Regions from separate parts of the Rhodoferax sp. XS2R6 genome, predicted to be linked through region 1. Evidence: predicted binding sites of a transcription regulator. Region 1 holds the regulator's gene; the other holds the start of a gene.
What was found. The regulator sigma-54, encoded in region 1, starts transcription at its own class of promoters, with help from an activator protein. The targets are predictions, from matches to a motif close to TGGCANGNAANCTGCTTT.

Region 1 (7,810 bases):
GGCCGAAGCGTTTGGGCGACGTCTGGTGCCGGCCGACGGGGCATAAAAAAGGCCCGCACGGTGGCGGGCCTGGCAGCGATGCAGGGGCGCTTATTTGGCGCTCAGGCACTCGCTCATGAATTTCTTGCGTGCATCGCCTGCAAGTGCCTTGGTCTTGGCGTCGGCATTGCAGGTTTTCATCTTGTTTTGCTGCGTGGTGCCCGCGTCAGCAGCGGCCCCTGCGGGTTTGGCGCTCAGGCAGTCTTTCATAAAGGCTTTGCGCTCATCCCCTGCGAGTGCCTTGGTCTTGGCATCGGCGTTGCAGGTCTTCATCTTGTTCTGTTGGGCGGAGGGGGCTTTTTCTTCAGCGGCGTGGGCGCCGCTGACTGCCAGTGCCAGACCCAAAGCCACGAGAGAGATCAGTTGTTTCATCAGTCGTCCTATCCAAAAGATGGCAGCGATGCCGCCGTTGCAGAAAAAACCCTAGCGATTACAAGCATATAACGAAAAGATGACGTGACCGTTGACGGACTGGCCCCCGGGCTTTCCCGGGGGACCCGTAAAATCGCGCCATGCTCACCGTCAAACACGATCTCCTGCAGGCGCTGGCCGCCTGCCTGGAACAACTCTCCCCCGGCTCGGGTGCCAAGGCTGCTTTTGAATCTCCCAAAGTGGCGGCCCATGGCGACCTGGCCACCACAGCGGCCATGCAACTGGCCAAGCCCCTGAAAATGAACCCGCGCCAGCTGGCCGAGACCCTGCGTGCCGACCTGCTGGCCACACCGGTCTATGCCCAATGGGTGCAAGACATTGAGATTGCCGGCCCGGGCTTTATCAATATCCGCCTCAAGCCCGCCGCCAAACAAGAAGTGGTGCGCGAGGTGCTGGGCCAGGGTGACCAATTTGGCTACCAGCCGGGCAACGGCCAGCGTGTGCTGGTCGAGTTCGTCTCGGCCAACCCCACGGGCCCGCTGCATGTGGGCCATGGCCGCCAGGCCGCGCTGGGCGATGCGATATGCAACCTGTTTGCCACCCAGGGCTACGCAGTGCACCGCGAGTTTTATTACAACGACGCCGGCGTGCAGATCCTGACCCTGGCCAACAGCACCCAGCTGCGCGCCAAGGGTTTCAAACCCGGTGACGATTGCTGGCCGGTCGACCCCGAGAACCCCGCCAGCAAGGCCTTCTACAACGGCGACTACATCCAGGACATTGCCAACGACTTTTTGGCCAAGGCCACCGTGCAGGCCGATGACCGCAGCTTCACCGCCAGCGGTGATGTGGACGACCTGGAGTCGATCCGCAACTTTGCCGTGGCCTACCTGCGCCGCGAGCAGGACAAAGATCTGCAGGCCTTCAACCTGAAGTTTGACGAGTACTACCTGGAGTCCAGCCTGTACACCAGCGGGCGCGTCGAGGCGGCTGTGAACAAGCTGGTTGCCAATGGCAAGACCTATGAGTTGGACGGCGCGTTGTGGCTCAAGTCCACCGACTATGGCGATGACAAGGACCGCGTGATGCGCAAGAAGGACGGTACATATACCTACTTCGTGCCCGACGTGGCCTACCACATCGCCAAGTGGGAGCGCGGCTTCACCAAGGTGGTGAACATCCAGGGCACCGACCACCACGGCACCATTGCCCGCGTGCGCGCCGGCCTGCAAGCAGCCGATGTGGGAATTCCCCAGGGCTACCCCGACTACGTGTTGCACACGATGGTGCGTGTGGTCAAGGGCGGTGAAGAGGTCAAGATCAGCAAGCGCGCGGGCAGCTATGTGACGCTGCGCGACCTGATTGAGTGGACCAGCAAGGACGCGGTGCGTTTCTTCCTGCTGAGCCGCAAGCCCGACACCGAGTACACCTTCGACGTGGACCTGGCCGTGGCCAAGAACAACGACAACCCGGTGTACTACGTGCAGTACGCGCATGCGCGCATCTGCTCGGTGTTGGCCAGCTGGGGCGGTGATGTGGACGGTCTCAAGGCCGTGGACCTGTCCGCACTGGACAGCCCGCAGGCCCAGGCCTTGATGCTGCTGCTGGCCAAGTACCCCGAGATGCTGACCGCCGCGGCCGAGGGCGAAGCCCCGCACGACGTGACCTTCTACCTGCGCGAACTGGCCGCCAGCTACCACAGCTACTACGATGCCGAGCGCATTCTGGTGGACGACGAAGCGGTGAAGCTGGCACGTCTGGCGTTGGTGGCCGCCACAGCCCGCGTATTGCACAATGGCTTGGCCGTGCTGGGCGTGAGTGCCCCGCAAAAAATGTGAGATTAAGTGAGAAAGCAGCACATGAAGTTTGAACGTGGCGGAACCATTGTGGGTTTCATCGTCGGTGTGGTGGTGGGCCTGGGGGCAGCCCTGGCGGTGGCGGTCTACGTTACCAAGGTGCCGGTGCCCTTTATGAACAAGAGCCAGAGCCGCAGCGCCGACCAGAATGAAGCTGAGGCGCAGAAGAACAAAAACTGGGACCCTAACGCCATCCTGTATGGCAAAAATCCTGCCCCCGCAGTGCCTCCGGCCACCACGCCAGCGTCTGCTGCGTCGGCCGCCAAAAACAAGGTCGAAGCAAAGACCGAGGCCAAAGTCGAACCCAAGGCCGATGCCAAAGCAGATGCCAAGGTCACCAAGCCCGATGCCAAGGGCGAGGTCAAGCCCGCCATGTCGGCAGACCCGCTGGGAGATCTGGCCAAGGCCAAAACCGCGGCGCCCGCAGAGGCCGATGCCTTTGTCTACTTTGTGCAGGTCGGAGCCTTCCAGAAGGCTGAAGACGCCGAGAGCCACCGCGCCAAGCTGTCCCTGAGCGGGATAGAAACCAAAATTTCCGAACGCGAACAATCGGGCCGTCCGGTGTTCCGGGTGCGCGTGGGACCTTTTGACAAGAAGGACGATGCGGACAAGGCCAAGGACAAAATGGACAAGGCTGGCATGGAGACCGCGTTGGTCCGGGTCCAGCGTTAAGCGCGGGCCCAACAGGAACTTTCTGGGTGGGGCTTTGTCCCACCAGCCTCTTTACAAGTGAGATGGACATGAAACGACGCGAATTCACGCAACTGACCACTGGTGCTGCCGTGGCCTCGGCCACTTTGTTGGGCACATCGGTACAAGCCCAAGCCAGCAAACCCAAGGCGGGAACCGATTACCAGGTGCTGGACCCACGTGCTCCTGTGGAAGCCAGCGCCGGCAAGATCGAAGTGGTGGAGTTCTTTTGGTACAACTGCCCGCACTGCAATGCGTTCGAGCCCACGCTGCAGGCCTGGATTGGCAAGTTGCCCAAAGACGTAGTGTTGCGCCGTGTGCCTGTTGCCTTTCAGGATAGCTTTGCACCGCAGCAGCGCCTGTATTTCACCCTCGAAGCCATGGGGCTGGTGGAAAAACTGCACGCCAAGGTGTTCGCCGCCATCCACGTGGAGAAGAAGAACCTTGCCAGCGGCGAGGCGATTCTGGAGTGGGTGGTCCAGCAGGGCGTGGACAAAGCCAAGTTTGTGCAGCAGTACAACTCCTTCACCGTGGTGACCAAGGTCACCAAGGCCACCCAGCTGCAAAACGCCTACAAGGTTGAGGGTGTCCCTGCCTTGGGCGTGGCCGGGCGCTACTACACCGATGGCTCCATGGCGGGCACTATGCCGCGTGCGCTGCAGGTGGTGGACGTGCTGGTGGCCGACGTGCGCGCCGGTCGCTAAGCCCCCGGGTTTTTACGCCGGGAATGGCGCCAGCCCGCAAGGGGCGGGGCTAGAATGGTTTGGCACCCATTCAACCTTTGTGGAGATTGTTCCCATGGCGCACCAGAAATTTCGGCTTGTCACCCGCAGTGACTTTGATGGCTTGGTGTGTGCGGTTCTGCTCAACGAGATGGACTTGATCGACGACATCAAGTTCGTCCACCCCAAGGACATGCAGGACGGCAAGGTGGAGGTGTCCGACCGCGACATCACCACCAACCTGCCCTATGTGCCCGGCGTGCATCTGGCCTTTGACCACCACGAGTCCGAGACGGTGCGCAACACCGGCGAACGCCCCAACCACATCATCCTGCCCGACGCCGACTCGGCCGCACGCGTGGTGTTTGATCACTACGGCGGCACCAACCGTTTCCCGGCGCGCTTCCACGACATGATGGAAGCGGTAGACAAGGGCGACTCGGCTCGCTTTAGCCACGATGAAATCATGGCTCCCACGGGTTGGGTGCTGCTGAACTACCTGATGGATTCACGCACGGGCCTGGGCCGCTTCCGTGAGTTCCGCGTCAGCAACTACCAGCTGATGATGGATTTGATCCAGTACTGCCGCCACCATGGCATCGAAAAAATCTTGCAACTGCCCGACGTGGTGGAGCGTGTGGAGCTGTATTTTGAGCACGCGGCCAAGGCCAAGGAGCAACTGCTGCGCTGCTCCACCGTGCAGGGCAACTTGTTGGTGCTGGACCTGCGCAACGAAGACACCATCTTTGCGGTGAACCGTTTTATGGTCTACGCGCTGTTCCCGCAGACCAATATCTCTATCCACGTGTTGTGGGGTTTGCAGAAGCAAAACACCGTATTTGCCACCGGCAAGTCCATCACCAACCGCACTTCCAAAACCAATATTGGCGAGCTCATGCTGGGCTACGGTGGGGGCGGCCATGCCAACGCGGGGACCTGCCAGGTCGAGAATGACCGCGCGGCCGAGGTGCTGCAGGCGCTGGTCAAAAAAATTAACGCCGACGGCTGAGTCAGCCAAGGCGCGAAATGCGCAAAGCGCTCGGTACAATGGCCGAAGCGCTTTTCGAGCAAGTTTCGTGCCTTTATGAAAAAAACTATTCTGTCGGTGTCCTTGGGGCTGGTCCTGTCCAGCGTGGCGGGGTACGCCTGGGCCGAAAAGGCCGACCGCAACAAGCCCATGAATGTGGAGGCCGATGCCCTGCGTTATGACGACTTGAAGCAGGTGAGCGTCTTTACCGGCAATGTGGTGCTGACCAAGGGCAGCATCGTCATCCGCGGCGCCCAGCTCGAAGTGCGCCAGGACCCCGATGGTTACCAGTTTGGCTTGGTAACCGGCTCGGCGGCCACCCCGGCGTTCTTTCGCCAGAAGCGTGATGGGCTGGACGAATTCATTGAAGGCGATGGCGAAACCATCGAATATGACGGTCGGGCCGACACCGTGCGCTTCATCAAAAAGGCCCAGCTGCGTCGCTTCCGCGGTGCCACGCTGGCTGATGAGGTGACCGGTGCGGCCATCTTGTATGAGAACCTCAGCGACAAGTTCACCGTAGACGGCGCACCCAAGAGTGCCACCGCGCCCGCGGGCCGTGTGCGCGCCATGCTGACACCCAAACCGGACGCCCCAGCACCCACCACCCCCCAATCCAGTCCTACCCTGCGTGCCACGCCGCAACTTGAGAAGGCCGCCCAGTGAGTGCGCCCATCCAAGAAGCCCCGGACACCAGCACCGGGCGGCTGGAAGCCCGGCATTTGCAAAAGTCCTATGGCAAACGCCAGGTGGTCAAGGACGTATCGCTGGCCGTGCGCACTGGCGAGGTGGTGGGCCTCTTGGGCCCCAACGGTGCGGGCAAGACCACCTCGTTCTACATGATCGTGGGCCTGCTGCGCGCCAGCGCGGGCGACATCACCATCGACGGTCAGTCCATCGAACACATGCCCATACACCGCCGCGCGCGCCTGGGATTGGGCTACCTGCCGCAAGAAGCCTCGATATTCCGTAAGCTGAATGTCGAAGACAACGTGCGTGCGGTGCTGGAACTGCAGCGCGACGAGGCGGGCAACCCGCTCAAGTCGACCGAGATTGAAGCGCGCCTGACCGCGCTGCTGCAAGACCTGCGCGTGGAACACCTGCGCGAGTCGCCCTCGCTGGCCCTGTCGGGCGGCGAGCGCCGCCGTGTGGAGATTGCGCGGGCGCTGGCCACGCGGCCGCGCTTCATCCTGCTGGACGAACCGTTTGCCGGTATCGACCCGATTGCGGTGATCGAAATTCAACGCATCATCAACTTCCTCAAGGGCCGTGGCATCGGCGTGCTCATCACCGACCACAACGTGCGCGAGACCCTGGGCATCTGCGACCACGCCTACATCATCAGCGACGGCCATGTGCTGGCGCAGGGCACCCCCTCCGAGATCGTGAACAACGCCGATGTGCGCCGTGTCTATCTCGGTGAGCATTTCAAAATGTGATGAAGCAAGGGCTGTCTTTACGCGTTTCCCAACACCTGGCGCTCACGCCCCAGTTGCAGCAGTCCATCCGTCTGCTGCAGCTCTCCACGCTCGAGCTCAGCCAGGAAGTGGAGCAGATGCTGGACGAGAACCCGTTTTTGGAGCTGACCGAGGACCGGGCCGAGCGCGAAGACTTTGGGCTGAATGCCGTGGATGCCACGGTCAGCGAAGGCGACCGCTTGTCCGAGAGCAGCGAGGTGGATTACGCACCCAGTGCGGTGGCGGACTACGCCACCTCGACCAGCACCAGCAGCAATGACGAAGAAGCCACGCCGCTGAGCAGCAGCGACGAACCCAACTGGGAAGGCGACGGCACCACCGAAATGACGCCCGACGATGGCGAGTGGGGCGTGGACGCCAAGGCCAACAACCTGGGTGATGACGAAGAGAAAGACGCCACCGAGCTGGCGCGCTCCACCGAATCGCTGCAGGCCTTTTTGCACCGCCAGGCCCTGAGCCTGCGCACCAATGCTACCGATGCGGCCGCGCTGCGCTTCCTGATCGAATCGCTCAACGACGATGGCTACTTGGAAGACCCTTTGGAAGAGCTGGCGCGCAGCCTGAGCCCTGGCGACGAAGAACAGCTGCAAGACCTGGTGCACCACTTCACGGTGGCGCTGGGCCTGCTGCACAGTCTGGAGCCCGTGGGCGTGGGCGCGCGTGACCTAGGCGAATGCCTGCGTTTGCAGATCAAGGCCTTGCTGGCCCAGGCCGAGGTGGATGGTGAAGACGAACGCGCCGAGCTGCTGCGGGTGGCGCTGGGCATTTGCAGCAAACCCATAGACCTGCTGGCCAGGCGTGACATCAAGCGCCTGGTGCAAATGGGCGTGGGCAGCGATGCGCTGGTGCGCGAAGCGATAGCGCTCATCGCGCGGCTGGAGCCCAAGCCCGGACGCCGCTTCATCGACGTGGAGCGCAACATCGTGGTGCCCGACGTACTGGTGGTGTCGATTGGCAAGGTCGGCGGCATGCCGAAGTTCCGCGTGCAGCTCAACCCCGAGGTGATGCCGCGCCTCAAGGTGCACGACATTTACGCCAACGTGCTGCGCAACCACCGCGGGGGGCGCGACGGTGCCGGCCACGCCGCCCTGCAGCAGCGCCTGCAGGAGGCGCGCTGGTTCATCAAAAACATTCAGCAGCGCTTTGACACCATCCTGCGCGTGAGCACGGCCATCGTGGAGCGGCAGAAAAACTTCTTCACCCACGGCGAGCTGGCCATGCGCCCGCTGGTGCTGCGCGAAATTGCCGACGAGCTGGGGCTACACGAGTCCACCATCAGCCGCGTGACCACGGCCAAGTACATGGCCACGCCGTTTGGTACCTTCGAGCTCAAGTACTTCTTTGGCTCTGGTTTGGGCACCGAGAGCGGCGGCAATGCCTCCAGCACCGCGGTGCGTGCGCTCATCAAACAGTTCATCGCCTCCGAGAGCGCCAAAAAGCCCTTGAGTGACAACCAGATCTCTGACATGCTCAAAGAGCAGGGCATCGAATGCGCCCGGCGCACCGTGGCCAAATACCGCGAGGGCCTGAAGATCGCCCCCGCCTCACTCCGCAAAGCGCTATGAACCAATTGACCCTTTTTCTCCCCTGCGCCGCTGGCGTGGAGGAGTACCTGTCGCCGGAGAT
Region 2 (7,810 bases), on a different contig from region 1:
CAGGTAGACGCCGGCAAAGCCCAGCAGGGTACCCAGGCTGCCCAGCGCCACGGTGCTGCGCGCGGCCAGCCAGCGGCGGATGGACAGGCCCAGGCCCACGCCGCCCAGATGCAGGGCGGCCGTGGTCAGCAGGAAGCCAACGGCGTAGCCCGCAAAGCCGGTTTCTGGCGTTTCAGCGCCATGCGCCAGGCCGTGCAGCGAGGCGGCTGCGGCGATGAGTCCTAGGCCCACAGACTTGGGCAGGGGCTTCGCGGCCACGATCAGCATGGCGCCAAACAGCACCACGGACAGCGCAATGGCGTGTTCCAGGTAGGGCAGCGTCACGCCGCTGGCGCCCAGCATGGCGCTTGCCACCAGGGCCAGCAGGAAGGTGGCGGGGCCTTGCCAGGCCTGGCGGGCGGGCAGGGCGGCTACAGACCAAATACCCACGGCCAGCATGGCCAGCAGGTGGTCCAGGCCGAAGGGGTGCGCCAGTCCTTCCATGAAACTCCCGGTTCCATGGCCCGTATGGGCACTAGCGCCCGTGGATATTGCGCAAACAGCTATCAAAAGAAGAGCATTTTTCAACGAGGGTCGCATACGGTCTCCGTGGGCTGGGTGTTCAGACAATGGGTTGGTGGACGGTGACTAATTTCGTACCGTCAGGAAAGGTGGCTTCCACCTGGATGTCGGGAATCATCTCGGCGATGCCGTCCATCACGTCATCGCGTGTCAGCACCGCGCGGCCTTCGCTCATGAGCTGGGCGACCGTCTTGCCGTCGCGCGCGCCTTCCATCACGGCGCAGCTGATCAGGGCGATGGCTTCGGGGTAGTTGAGCTTGAGGCCGCGGGCCTTGCGCCGCTCGGCCAGCAGGCCGGCGGTGAAGATCAGCAGCTTGTCTTTCTCTCTGGGCGTGAGTTCCATAACATTCTCGGAAGGTGGCAGGTCGGTATTCGGGACTTTGCACTGTAAGCAATCCCTGTGCCTTTCGCCATACGCCAAACGTCCCAGGCCGGTGGCATGAAATCTGCACCCCATCTGGCGTGACCACCCCGCCGCTGCCCCCTTCCGCTGACGAAGCGCCCGCCCAGCGGGTGGTGAAGATCCGCCGTGACTACAACAACTGGGTGGCCTCCGAGACCATGGAGGACTACGCGCTGCGCTTCACGCCGCAGCGCTTTCGCAAGTGGTCCGAATGGCGTGTGGCCAACACCGCCTTTGGCGCGGCGTCCTTCCTGATCCTGGAAGCGGTGGGTGCCACGCTCTTGGTGCAATACGGTTTTGTGAACGCGCTGTGGGCGATTCTGGCCACCGGGCTGGTCATCTTTCTGGCCGGCCTGCCGATTAGCATCTACGCCGCACGTTACGGGGTGGACATGGACCTGCTGACCCGCGGCGCGGGCTTCGGCTACATCGGCTCCACACTCACCTCGCTCATCTACGCGTCCTTCACCTTCATTTTTTTTGCGCTGGAGGCGGCCGTCATGGCCTATGCGCTGGAGCTGGCGCTGGACATACCGCCCACCTGGGGCTACCTGATTTGTGCGCTGGTGGTGATTCCGCTGGTCACGCACGGCGTGTCCACCATCAGCCGCCTGCAGATTTGGACGCAGCCGCTGTGGTTGGTGATGCTGGTGGTGCCCTTTGGCTTTGTTTTGGTGCGTGACCCGCAGGCCTTTGCGGGCATTACGCACTATGCTGGTGAATTTGGTGTGCCTGGTTCATTTAATTTGCACCTGTTTGGTGCTGCATTAACCGTGGGCATTGCGCTGATTACCCAAATGGGGGAACAGGCCGACTACCTGCGCTTCATGCCCGCGCAAACCACCGCCAACCGCGGCCGCTGGTGGCTGGGCGTGCTGGTGGGCGGGCCGGGCTGGGTGATTCTGGGCGTTATCAAGATGCTGGGCGGCGCCTACCTGGCCTACCTGGCCATCAGCCATAGCGTGCCGACCGACCGCGCGGTGGACCCGAACCAGATGTACCTGGCGGCGTATGAATATGTGTTCCCCACACTGGGCTGGGCGGTGGCGGCCACGGCGGTGTTTGTGGTGGTGTCGCAGCTCAAGATCAACGTGACCAATGCCTATGCGGGCTCGCTGGCCTGGAGCAACTTTTTCTCGCGCCTGACGCACAGCCACCCGGGGCGCGTGGTGTGGGTGCTGTTTAACAGCGTGATTGCCTTCATGCTCATGGAGATGAACGTGTTCCAGGCACTGGGCGATGTGCTGGGCCTGTACTCCAACATCGCCATCGCCTGGATCATGGCCGTGGTGGCCGACCTGGTGATCAACAAGCCGCTGGGCTTGTCGCCCAAGGGCATCGAGTTCAAACGTGCCTACCTGTACGACATCAACCCCGTGGGCGTGGGCGCCATGGCGCTGGCGTCCGTGCTGTCCATCGCGGCGTACCTGGGCTTGTTTGGTGAACTGGCCAAGGCCTTCTCCGCAGTGGTGGCGCTGGTCACCGCCATGGTGGCCGCACCGCTGATCGCTTGGGCCACCAAGGGCAAGTATTACTTGGCACGCCAGCCATCGGAGGCGCAGGGCGAGGGCAGTTACGCACGATTGGCGGTGCGCCGCTGCGTCATTTGCGAGCGTGAATATGAGGGCCCCGATATGGCCCACTGCCCGGCTTACCAGGGCCCCATCTGCTCGCTGTGCTGCACGCTGGACGCGCGCTGTGGCGACATGTGCAAGCCGCACGCCAACCTGTCCACCCAGTGGTCGGCCACCTTGCGCTGGCTGCTGCCCAAACCGGTGTGGCCGTTTCTGGACACGGGGCTGGGCCACTTCATCCTGCTCATGCTCATCATCGTGCCGCTGCTGGCCACAGTGTTTGGCATGTTCTACATGCAGGAGCTGGGTGCCATCACGGTGCTGGGGGATCAGCAAAGTGCCATGCAGGCCTCGCTGCGCTCAGGCTTCAGCAAGGCGTTTGCGGCGCTGATGCTGATGTCGGGCATCGTGGCCTGGTGGCTGGTGCTGGCGCACAAGAGCCGGCAGGTGGCGCAGGAAGAATCGAACCGGCAGACCCATTTGTTGATGCGTGAAATCGAATCGCACCGCCAGACTGATGAGGCCCTGCAAGACGCCAAGCTGCTGGCCGAACGCGCCAAGCAGGCCGCCGAAGCCGCCAACCAGGCCAAGAGCCGCTACATCAGCGCCATCAGCCACGAGCTGCGCACGCCGCTCAACAGCATCCTGGGCTATGCCCAGCTCATGGGGGAGGACGCCTCCATTCCCGCGCACCGCAAGCAGGCGGTCAGCGTCATCAAACGTGGGGGTGAACATTTACTCTCGCTGATCGAAGGAACGCTGGATATGGCCCACATCGAGAGCGGCAAGCTCACGCTCAATGTGAAGCCCATGCAGTTCGCCAGTGGCATGCACGAGATGGCCAGCATGTTCGAACTGCAGGCCGCGGCCAAGGGCCTGAGCTTTCGCTTTGAGGTGCAAGGTAGCATTCCCGACTGGGTGCGGGCTGACGAAAAGCGCGTGCGCCAGATTTTCTTCAACCTGCTGGGCAATGCCATCAAGTTCACCCAGACTGGCGGTGTGACTCTGCGCCTGCGTTATGCGCGCGAGATGGCGCAGGGGGAGGTGGTGGACACCGGACCCGGCATGGCGCAGGACGACTTGGACCGCATCTTCGACCCCTTTACCCGCGGCGCCAGCGCAGCCGGTGGCACCACAGGCTCGGGCCTGGGCCTGACCATTGCCAAGATGCTGACGGACCTGATGGGCGGTGAACTCTCGGCCAGCACCACACTGGGCCAGGGCTCGGTGTTCCGCGTGCGCCTGTTTTTGCCCGAGCTGCATTTGCCGGCCAGCGCCGAGCAGCACGCCGTGGCCACACCGCGCAAGCCACGCCTGGGCTACGCCGGCGCGCGCCGCAAGGTGCTGGTGGTGGACAACGAAGAGGCCGACCGCGAACTGCTGGTGAGCCTGCTGGAACCGCTGGGCTTTGAGGTGCGCACTGCGGCCAGCGGCCACGACTGCCTGGACCTGCTGGCCGCCGGCCTGCACCCCGATGTGGTGCTGCTGGACCTGGCCATGCCTGGCATTGACGGCTGGGAAACGCTGCGCCGCATCCGTGGCAACCCGGCGCTGGGTGGTATGCAGCCCAAGGTGGCCATCGTCTCCGCCAACGCGTTTGACCGCGGGCTGGACAACGGCCTGGGCCTGCCGCCCGAAGACTTCATCGTCAAACCCGTGCGCCACACCGAGCTGCTGGACTGGCTGGAGCGCAAGCTCGCTCTGGAGTGGGTGGATGCATTAAGCGCGCCCGAACCTGCGGCCGCTGCCACCGGGCCCAGCGCGGTAGTGCTGCCGAATGTGGCCGATTGCCAGGCCCTGCTGGACCTGGTGCGCCTGGGTTTTTACCGCGGCATCGTCAACAAGCTCGACGCCATTGCCGCTGCCCAGCCGCAATGCCTGGCGTTCACCCAGTCCATGGCCGCGCTGGCGCGCCAGTACCAGTTCGAAGCCATGGCCACCCAATTGCAGAAAGCGCTTGATGCCAGCCCTACCCATTGACGACACCGCCGACACCCTGGACCGCGCCAACAGCGACGTGGTGCTCATCGTCGACGACGTGCCCGACAACCTGTCGGTGCTGCACGACGCGCTCGACGAGTCGGGCTACACCGTGCTCATTGCCACCTCGGGCGAGGCCGCGCTGCAGCGCGCCACCCAGGGCCTGCCCGATGTGATTTTGCTGGACGCGATGATGCCCGGCATGGACGGTTTTGAAGTGGCGCGCCGCCTGAAAGCCGCGCCGCACACCACCCACATCCCCATCATCTTCATGACCGGCCTGACCGAGACGGAGTATCTGGTGGCGGCACTGGAGAGTGGCGGCGTGGACTATGTGACCAAACCCATCAAGCCCAAGGAAGTGCTGGCCCGCATGGGCGTGCACCTGGCCGGCGCGCGCGAACGCCGTCAGACGCGCAACGCGCTGGACGCTTTTGGCTACGCCACCATCACCGTGCGTGCGGCGGATGGTTGCCTGATGTGGCAAACCCCGCTGGCGCGCGAGCTGCTGGAGCGCTACTGTGGCACGCAGGCCCCGCACACACCGCCCGAGCTGCGGGCCTGGCTGCAGGCCTGCCTGCAAACGGTGGCGCGCGGTGGAGAACCGGCCAAGCTGAGCCTGGAACGTGGCCCCAAACGCCTGACCTTCCGCCTGCACCAGCAGATCGGAGACAGCGATGCCGGCGGCGACTGGCTCATCGTCATGCGCGAGGTGTCCGATACCGCGGTCATCGAGGCCATGAGCCTGTCCTTTAAGCTCACCGCCAAAGAGGCCGAGGTGCTGTACTGGGTCGTCAAGGGCAAGACCAACAAGGACATCGGCGACATCCTGGGTAGCAGCCCCATGACCGTGAAGAAGCACCTGGAGCGCGTCTTCGTGAAGCTGGGCGTGGAGACGCGCACGGCCGCGGCGGGCATGGCGATGTCGCGCATCCGGCAGCTGCATCCGCAGTTTGAGGGGTAGCCAGTGGCGGCCTAGAATCATTCGATCTCACGCTTCGTGGGAGAGGACGGTTCGAGGGGAGGCTACTTTGATGGATATCCGGATTGCTGTACCTGCAGACGCCGCGGCGATCTGCCAGGTGGTTCGCCGATCTATCGCAGAGTGCTGCCATGCCGACCATGGGGGCGATCCAGCAGTAATGGCCGCCTGGTTGGAGAACAAAACTCCCGACAACACCTTGGCTTGGCTTCAGGCCACCAATGCTGTGGCGATCGTGGCTGTCCGCGGTGGCAGCGTGGTGGGATTTGCGCTGGCCCATGCAGATGAACTTGCGCTGCTCTATGTTGTGCCTGAAGCACTCTACCAAGGCGTTGGCAAGGTACTTCTTCGTACGATGGAAACCCACCTCGATGGGCCGGTTCAATTGAAGAGCACGCGTACCGCGCGCGACTTTTATGCGCGCAATGGATTCCGTGTTTCTGGCCCCAGCCAGGTCTGGGCAGGCTTGGAAGGGCTGCCTATGGTCAAGCGGTTGGGGAAAGATTCGGGTGCTGAGCGCGCACACTAACCGGGACCAAAACACCATGCCCCGATACGTTGCCTTCCTACGCGGGGTCAGCCCCATGAATGCCAAGATGCCCGAGTTGAAGCGGGCGTTTGAGGCGGCGGGGTTCACCCACGTCAAAACCGTGCTCTCCAGTGGCAATGTGGTGTTTGATGCGCGCAAGGCCACCGAGGCGGCGCTGGAGCGCAAGGCGGAAGCCGCCATGCAGCAGGCACTGGGCCGCACGTTCTACACCATCATCCGCCCCGTCAGTGCGCTCGAAGCCTTGTTGGCGACCGATCCGTATGCCAATGCCAAGCTGGCGCCGCAGTCCAAACGTGTGGTGAGTTTTCTGCGTGAAGCCCCGCAAACCATGCCCGCGCTACCGGTCGTGCTGGAAGACGCGCAGATCTTGAACGTGATCGGGCGTGAGGTATTTTGCAGCTATGTACCGGGTGACACGGGGCCGGCGTTCATGCGGCTGATCGAAAAGACCTTTGGCCAGGACATCACCACAAGAACCTGGGAGAGCATGCGCAAGTGCGCGGCCGCCTGAACCATCACGAAGCGGCGACAATCTCCGCATGAGCACCGAAGCCCCCAAGCCCGCCCCCGCCAAGCAAGCCAACAACCCCCTGCACGGCAAAACGCTGGAGGCCATCGTGACCGAGCTGGCCGAGTACTACGGCTGGGATGGATTGGGCGAGCGGGTGCCGGTGCGTTGTTTCACCTTTGAGCCCAGCGTGGGCTCCAGCCTCAAGTTTTTACGCAAAACCCCCTGGGCGCGCGAGAAGGTGGAAGGGCTGTATTTGTTCATGCTGCGCGAGATGCGCCGTTCAGGGCGCTAAGTCCGACCACTCGTCGTGTTTCCCCTGTCCAAACGGACTAGCCGGGGAACTTGGGCGTTCACATTATTTGAATCTGATCATCAATCAAATTCAAAATAGGGAAACCCGTGGCCCCCTAGACTTGTAGCCATGGCTTCTGTAACCACTTCCTCCTCCAAGGCCCCCGCGCACCGCTACAGCCACACGGCGATCGTGTTGCACTGGGTATTGGCTTTGGCCATTCTGGGCCTGTTTGGCGTCGGCCTGTACATGACCAGCCTGCCGTTTTCGCCGACCCGGCTCAAGCTCTACAACTGGCACAAGTGGGCGGGTATCACCATCCTCACGCTGTCAACGTTGCGTTTGTTGTGGCGCGTCACACACCGCCCGCCCGCGTTGCCTAACGCGATTGCCGATGCCATGCCCACCTGGCAGCACTGGGCGCACCACGGCACACATTACGCGCTGTACGCCTTGTTCTTTCTGGTGCCGCTGATTGGCTGGGCCTACAGCTCGGCGGCGGGGTTTCCCATCGTGGTATTTGGCGTGTTGCCCTTGCCCGACTTTGTGCCGGTGGACAAAGCGCTGGCAGAAATGATCAAACCTTTGCATGAACTAAGTGCGTTTGCCTTGATCGGACTGGCGGGTTTGCACATCGCTGCGGCGCTCAAACACCAGTGGATTGACAAGGATGGCCTGCTCCAACGCATGCTGCCCGGTCGCCACTGAAGCGCCGCTCCCCCACCTCTGCTACTTTTTTGATAGGAACACCCATGTCCGTTTCCCGTTTTTTGGTGTCTGCCCTGGTGGCCGCATCGGCCCTAAGCAGCACGCTTGCCCTAGCCCAGCAGAAGCTGGTGCCCGCCCAGAGCGAAATCGTGTTTGTGAGCAAACAAATGGGCGTGCCCGTGGAAGGCCGCTTCAAGAAATTTGACGCGCAGATCGCCTTCGACCCCGCCAAGCCCGACACCAGCAAGA

Region 2: ureA (urease subunit gamma) is a predicted target of sigma-54. The motif match lies at 950-967, and genes of this name have one in related genera.

What each region holds. Positions count from the first base shown of each region.
Region 1 covers NZ_JBWMAY010000006.1:23,537-31,346, reverse strand. The annotation lists gene AC097A_RS17375 (putative bifunctional diguanylate cyclase/phosphodiesterase) at 1-46, shown strand, start outside; gene AC097A_RS17370 (PsiF family protein) at 91-411, opposite strand; gene argS (arginine--tRNA ligase) at 552-2,249, shown strand; gene AC097A_RS17360 (SPOR domain-containing protein) at 2,271-2,939, shown strand; gene AC097A_RS17355 (thiol:disulfide interchange protein DsbA/DsbL) at 3,008-3,661, shown strand; gene AC097A_RS17350 (exopolyphosphatase) at 3,756-4,688, shown strand; gene lptA (lipopolysaccharide transport periplasmic protein LptA) at 4,764-5,372, shown strand; gene lptB (LPS export ABC transporter ATP-binding protein) at 5,369-6,145, shown strand; gene rpoN (RNA polymerase factor sigma-54) at 6,145-7,749, shown strand; gene AC097A_RS17330 (THUMP domain-containing class I SAM-dependent RNA methyltransferase) at 7,746-7,810, shown strand, end outside.
Region 2 covers NZ_JBWMAY010000001.1:974,755-982,564, reverse strand. The annotation lists gene AC097A_RS04665 (HupE/UreJ family protein) at 1-579, opposite strand, end outside; gene ureA (urease subunit gamma) at 602-904, opposite strand; gene AC097A_RS04655 (ATP-binding protein) at 1,024-4,518, shown strand; gene AC097A_RS04650 (response regulator) at 4,499-5,482, shown strand; gene AC097A_RS04645 (GNAT family N-acetyltransferase) at 5,553-6,029, shown strand; gene AC097A_RS04640 (DUF1697 domain-containing protein) at 6,046-6,561, shown strand; gene AC097A_RS04635 (VF530 family protein) at 6,590-6,853, shown strand; gene AC097A_RS04630 (cytochrome b) at 6,983-7,561, shown strand; gene AC097A_RS04625 (YceI family protein) at 7,606-7,810, shown strand, end outside.